DNA from 2 places in the Thioclava litoralis genome. Region 1 is predicted to be linked to the other one. Evidence: riboswitches for the same ligand, from Rfam matches in the RefSeq annotation. Region 1 holds a riboswitch; the other holds the start of a gene.
The links. Region 1 has a riboswitch for thiamine pyrophosphate ahead of thiD (bifunctional hydroxymethylpyrimidine kinase/phosphomethylpyrimidine kinase). Riboswitches for the same ligand answer to the same signal wherever they lie in the genome.
Positions count from the first base shown of each region.

Region 1 (3,407 bases):
CCCGTGGCACGATATACAGCGGATAGCGCGGATGCAGCAGCCGCACGGGGCGCGACAGCCCGATCTGCGGGCAGCGCAGCACCACCATTTCCCCGCGCACCCCGCGCAGGGCGGGCAGGTGGTCGCGCGCCTCCAGCCCGCGACAATCGACAAGCCGTCCCTGATGCGGCGCGTCGGGCATGATCTCGACACCCTTGTCCGCAAGCCCCTCGCGCAGGACGGCCAGCGCCACGCGCGGTTCGATATGGGCCTCGGTCCCGAAGAACAGGCCCCGTTCATGGCGGTCGGCCAGATCGGGTTCCAGCGCGGCAATGCCCGCCGCATCCAGCCAGCAATGGCCATCGGTGCGGCGCGCAAAACGGTCCAGCTCGCGCCGGTCGCGCGCCAGCGTCACCACCAGAGTGCCCCGATGGGTCACCGGCACCCCTGCCTTGGCCCACCAGTCGGCCGCGCGCAGGCCGTGGCGCACCACGATCTCGTCGCTGATCTCGCTTTCGCAATGGGGTGCCAGCATCCCCCCTGCCCACCAGCTACAGCCATGCGGTCCGGGGGCGCCATGCGGGTCGATGATCTGCACCCGTGCCCCGCGCGTGGTCAGTTCCTGCGCGGTGGTCAGCCCGGCCACGCCCGCGCCCAGAATGGTGAAATCGATGCTCATGCCAGAGCCTCCATCGGCCAGATTTCGTGGAAATGATGCACCGGCCCGTGGCCCTGCCCGATCTGCAACCCCTGAGCGGCACGGATCGCGCCCTGCAGCCAGCCATGCGCGCGCACCACCGCCTGCGGCAGCGGCTGCCCCAGTGCCAGCCCCGCCGCCACGGCCGAGGCCAGCGAACAGCCCGTGCCATGCGTGTGACGCGTGACACAGCGGGGCGCGGTGAAATAAGAGACCTGCTCGGCCAGAAGAAGATCGGTGCAGACAGGCCCCGTTGCATGCCCGCCCTTCAGAAGCACCGCCTTCGGGCCAAGCGCCCGCAGCGCGCGGGCCTGCGCCTCATCGGCCTCCTGCGCCTCGGGCAGGCCCAGAAGACAGGCGGCCTCGGGCAGGTTCGGGGTCAGCAGGCTTGCCAGCGGCAGCAGGTCGGATGTCAGCGCCGCCACGGCCTCTTTGGCCAGCAGCGCATCACCGGATTTGGCAATCATCACGGGGTCCAGCACCACAGGCCCTGCAAATCCCGCGATCTCTTCGGCCACCACCCGCACCAGCTCGGCCGAGCCCAGCATGCCGATCTTGATCGCATCGGCCCCGATATCGTCCAGGCAGGCGCGGATCTGGGCGCGCAGCATAGAGGGCGACATCAGCACCACATCCGTCACCCCGCGCGTGTTCTGCGCGGTCACGGCGGTGACGGCGCTCATGGCATAGACCCCCAGCGCCGAAGCCGCCTTGAGATCGGCCTGAAGCCCCGCGCCGCCGCCCGAATCCGATCCTGCGATACTGAGAAGTTTCGCGACCATATCCCTTCCTCCAATTTCCCGGCATCTCGGCACGGGCGGAAAAAGGGGATGCAGAAAGGCTGCACCCATCGCTTTGGTTCCGTTCCCTACGCCGATACAAGCCGGATCAGGTTCGATGGGTTGGCGTGACGCCTCTCAGCCCCTCATAGGGGCACCCCAACGGATTTGCGCCAAGCTAGACCTCGCGGCGCAGCGATACAAGAGGTCTTTCAATCGGCCTGCCGCAAGATCCGCGCAGGCCGCACCCGCAGGGGCCTGATCACAAACATCAGATCCGCCAGCAGCGCCGCCGCCATGCCGGTAAACAGGATGACAAGCGCCGGTGTCCACGCCATGTGATAGCCCAGCTCCATCACCTGCGTAAGCACCGCCCAGCCCGCCAGCGCCCCCGCCCCGACAGCCACCAGCCCCGCCACACCGCCAAGGATCAGCGCGCGCAGCAGGAACGCCAGCAGAATACGGCCACGGCTGGCGCCTAGCGTTTTCAACAGCGCCGCCTCCCATGCGCGGCGGGCCTCGCCTGCCGCAGAGGCCCCGATCAGCACGATCACCCCCGTCACCAGCGTCACGCTGGCCGCAAGCGAGGTGGCGCGGGCAATCGTCTGCAGCGCCTCGGTCAGGCGGCCAATGGCTTCGCGCACGGGCACGGCGGTGACATTGGGGAAGGCCTGCGCCAGATGCCGCAGGATCTCGGGTTCGGCGGTTTCGGGGGCGTAGAGTGTGGCCAGATGGGTATGCGGCGCGCCCGCCAGAGCCGCAGGGTTGAAGGTGATCACAAAGCCGATCCCCGCCGTCGAGAAATCGACATCGCGCAGCGAGGTGATCGGCGCGGTGATGTCGCGGCCAAGGATATTGACGGTCAGCCTGTCGCCCAGCTTCAGCCCAAGCTCCTGCGCCTCCTTTGCGGCAAAGCTGATCTGCGGCGGGCCTTGATCATCGGGGGCCCAGAACTGGCCCGCCACGATTTTCTCGCGCGGGGTGGCGGCATAGGTCACGCCACGGTCACCGCGCAAGACCCAGTGGTCGGGGCGGCCCTCGCGGGCAGGTCTGTCGTTGATCCGCGTGATCACACCACGCAGCATGGGCGTGGTCTCGACGCGCTCCACCTGCGGATCGGCCTGCATCTGCGCGGTGAAAGGCGCAAGCTGGTCGGGTTGGATGTCCAGCAGGAAAAAGGCCGGTGCCTGTTTTGGCAGGTCGGTCGCAATCGCATTGCGCAGCCCCGCATCCACCTGCCCGATGGCCGACAGGACCGAAAGCCCCAGCCCCAGCGACAGCACCACCGGCAGCGCCTCGGAGTTCGGGCCGGAAATCCCCGCCAACGCCACCCGCAGCGCAGGCGCACCCCGCACGATCCGCTGCACGCGGGCCGCCAGACGTTTCGTCAGCCAGCCCGTCAGCGCCAGCAAAGCCAGCGCCCCTGCCACCCCGCCCAAGGCCCCGAGCGTCAGCCACGGCAGGCCCGACAGCGCCATTGACGCCCCCACCAGCACCGCCGCCAGAAGCGCGATCAGCGCCAGCATCCCCAAGGGCGGCAGCCCCCGCGCCCGTGCGCGGTAAAGCCGCGCCACCCGCGTCTGTGACAGGCGCGCAAGCGGCCAGAGCGAGAAGATCGCTGTGACCAGCGCGCCATACATCGCGGCCTCGGCCATCGGGCCTGCGCTCAGGCGCAGATCCACCGGGATCGGCATGACCCGCCCGATCAGCCCGCCAGAGCCCAGCACCAGAAGGCAGGCCAGCCCCAGCCCCGCCGCAATTCCTGCCACGCCGAGCACGATCAGTTGCCAGTAAAACACCCAGCGGATGGTGCGCCCCGAGGCCCCGATAGCCCGCAGGGTCGCCACGGTCGCGGCCTTACGGTCCAGCCAGCTTGCCACCGAGGACGAAATCCCCACACCGCCCACCGTCAGCCCCGCAAGCCCCACCAGCACGAGGAAACTCCCCAGCCG
Region 1 covers NZ_CP135443.1:910,463-913,869, forward strand. Annotated here, with positions in the region: gene RPE78_RS04440 (FAD-dependent oxidoreductase) at 1-658, opposite strand, end outside; gene thiD (bifunctional hydroxymethylpyrimidine kinase/phosphomethylpyrimidine kinase) at 655-1,458, opposite strand; TPP riboswitch at 1,525-1,627, opposite strand; gene RPE78_RS04450 (ABC transporter permease) at 1,668-3,407, opposite strand, start outside.

Region 2 (3,407 bases), on a different replicon from region 1:
TCTGGCGGATCACGCCCTTGCGTGGCCGCGTGAAATAGAATGCCCAAAGGGCCTGAACGCAGCGTTAGCGCCTAACGGAAGCCTTCGCAAGGCGGGCAGCCGTGATCTGGCGCACAGAAAACCTGCGCCTCAGTCATAAAAACGAGAGCAATATTTCGAATGCGGCACTGTGGGCGCACAAAAATTTCTGCGCCCACAGTTTTAGGCGTTAGCCTTCGGTCGGTTCGGGGATGTAAAGCGCCCCGCCCTCGCGGAATTTCTCGGCCATCTTGCCCATGCCCTCCTGCCGCTGGGCCTCGGCGCGGATGTCATGGCTGATCTTCATGGAGCAGAATTTCGGCCCGCACATCGAACAGAAATGCGCCACCTTATGCGCCTGCGCGGGCATGGTCTCGTCATGCATCTCGCGCGCGGTATCGGGGTCGAGCCCGATGTTGAACTGATCTTCCCAGCGGAATTCAAACCGCGCACGGCTGATCGCGTCATCGCGGCGCTGCGCCCCCGGATGGCCCTTGGCAAGATCGGCGGCATGGGCGGCCAGCTTATAGGTGATCACCCCCGTCTTCACATCGTCGCGGTCGGGCAGGCCAAGGTGTTCCTTGGGCGTCACATAGCACAGCATCGCCGTGCCGAACCAACCGATCATCGCAGCACCAATGGCCGAGGTGATATGGTCATAGCCCGGCGCGATATCGGTGGTCAGCGGTCCAAGCGTGTAGAAGGGCGCCTCGTGGCAGTGCTTGAGCTGCTCGTCCATATTGGCCTTGATCTTGTGCATGGCCACATGGCCCGGCCCTTCGATCATCACCTGACAATCCTTGGCCCATGCGATCTTGGTCAGCTCGCCCAAGGTGCGCAGCTCGGCAAATTGCGCCTCGTCATTGGCATCGGCAATCGAGCCCGGACGCAGGCCGTCCCCCAGCGAGAAGCTGACATCATAGCGGCGGCAGATGTCGCAGATCTCGTCGAAATGCTCGTAAAGGAAGCTTTCGCGGTGATGATGCAGGCACCATTTCGCCATGATCGACCCACCGCGCGACACAATCCCCGTGACGCGTTTGGCGGTCATCGGGATCATATGCAGACGCACGCCCGCATGGATGGTGAAGTAATCGACCCCCTGCTCTGCCTGTTCGATCAGCGTGTCGCGGAAGATCTCCCATGTCAGATCCTCGGCCACGCCGCCGACCTTTTCCAGCGCCTGATACAGCGGCACCGTGCCGATCGGCACTGGCGCGTTGCGGATGATCCAGTCGCGGATATTGTGGATATTGCGCCCCGTCGAGAGGTCCATCACCGTGTCCCCGCCCCAGCGGATCGCCCAGACCATTTTCTCGACTTCCTCTTCCATCGAGGAGGTCACTGCCGAATTGCCGATATTGGCGTTGATCTTCACCTTGAAGTTGCGCCCGATGATCATCGGCTCAAGCTCGCGGTGGTTGATATTGGCGGGGATGATCGCGCGGCCTTCCGCGATTTCCTGACGCACGAATTCCGGCGTCACCAGATCGGGGAGGTTCGCGCCCATCGGGTCACCATCGCGGGTATAGGCGGCCATACGGCCCTCATTCTCGCGGATGGCGACGAATTCCATCTCGGGGGTGATCACCCCTGCCCGCGCATAGGCGAGCTGCGTCACGGCGCGGTCACCAATCGCGCGCAGCGGCGGACGCTGCACGGGGAACGGCGCCACGAGGCGGTCGCCCTTGGCAAAGCCGTTATCGGCATCGGTGATGGCGCGGCCCTCATATTCCTCGATCTCGCCGCGCGCCTGCAGCCAGCCGCCACGGGTCTCGGGCAGGCCCTTGGTAATGTCGATCTCGGCCAGCGGGTCGGTATAGGGGCCCGAGCTGTCATAGACGCACAGCGCCTCCTCGTTCGAGATCTCGATCTCGCGCATGGGCACGCGCAGCGCGTGGATCTGGCCTTCCTTATGCACCTTGCGCGAGCCGATCAGCGCGCCGGTGGTAATCGTCGGGACGATATCTTTCATGTCGGTCTCCTCTTTCGAAAAGACCCAACCAAAAACTGCGAGGGAATAGGCCACTGCGGGCCGCAAGGGCCAAAGCGGCCCGAAAGGACCGCCCATAGGATATGGAATGCGGAATTGCCCTTCGGTCTTCCTACGCCAGCATCAACTGGGTCAGGTTCAAAGGGTCGCGTCACCGGAATTGCTTCCAATCAGCCTCTCAGTCCCTTAGGCGGGACTCCCCTGACAGGGCCGGAGATTTGCCGAAATAAGATGCGCCGTCAATGGCTATTCACAGATTGGCGCTGTGCAAGGCTGGCCAAAACCGCTCAGGCAGCGCCCGCCGCCGCAACGAAGTCTTTGATAAGAGACGCCTCTTTCACTCCGGGCGCGGACTCGACACCCGAAGACACATCCAGCTGATTGGCCCCTGTGCGCGCAATCGCCAAGGCGACATTCTCGGGGGTCAGCCCGCCCGCCAGCATCCACGGCTTGGACCATTTGCGTCCCGCAATCAGCGTCCAGTCGAACGACAGCCCGTTACCGCCGGGCAAAGCGGCCCCTTTCGGGGCTTTGGCATCCACAAGGATCTGGTCGGCCACGGCCTCATAGGCGGGGATCGCCTCTAGGTCCGAAGGCTCGGCCACGCCCAGGGCCTTCATCACCGGCAGACCATAGCGGGCACGTATCTCGGCCACACGCTCGGGCGTTTCCTTGCCGTGAAGCTGGAGCATATCAAGGGGAACTTGCGCCGTGATGGCATCAAGCTCGGCATCCGTTGCATTGACCACCAGCGCGACCTTGGCCACGCCCAGCGGCACCATCAACGCCAGCTCGCGCGCCTGAGCAATCGTCACATTGCGCGGCGACTTCGGGAAGAAGACAAAACCAGCATAGGCCGCACCACTCCGGGATACGGCCTCGACATGGGCGGGCTTGCTAAGACCGCAGATTTTGACGCGGGGGGCCATAGAGGATCAGCGGGCCGAGGGCGCGCGCTCCAGAACCGCCAGAACATCATCCTGCGGGCCTTCATGGCGCTGCTTGAGATGCCCCAGCTCACGCTCCAGCGCCTTGGCCTTACGGGCCTCTTGTGCGCCGCGCGAGCGGATGCGGTATTCCCGCGCCCATTCCCACACGAAGCCGATCAAGAGCCCCAGCAGAACGCCCGCCATGATCGCCACAAACAACGGCACCTGTAACGACCAGCCAAATCCCAGCACCCCTGCCGTTTCTTCCGGCAGCAGACGCAGCGTGACGATCTGCGTGTTCGACAGAGCGATGACGATAAGAACGACCGCAAGGATCGCAAGGATGGCGTAACGCAGGGCGCGGATCATGTTTATTCTTCCTCCACCCCGTTCAGACGGTCGCGCAGCAGCTTGCCGGTCTTGAAGAACGGGACATGTTTCTCGTTGACATCAACGGAATCGCCAGT
Region 2 covers NZ_CP135445.1:248,155-251,561, reverse strand. Annotated here, with positions in the region: gene thiC (phosphomethylpyrimidine synthase ThiC) at 209-1,993, opposite strand; TPP riboswitch at 2,104-2,224, opposite strand; gene RPE78_RS16970 (phosphoribosylanthranilate isomerase) at 2,299-2,940, opposite strand; gene RPE78_RS16965 (LapA family protein) at 2,947-3,309, opposite strand; gene ihfB (integration host factor subunit beta) at 3,312-3,407, opposite strand, start outside.
Region 2: linked by a shared signal. The riboswitch ahead of thiC (phosphomethylpyrimidine synthase ThiC) and the one ahead of thiD (bifunctional hydroxymethylpyrimidine kinase/phosphomethylpyrimidine kinase) in region 1 are both predicted to bind thiamine pyrophosphate.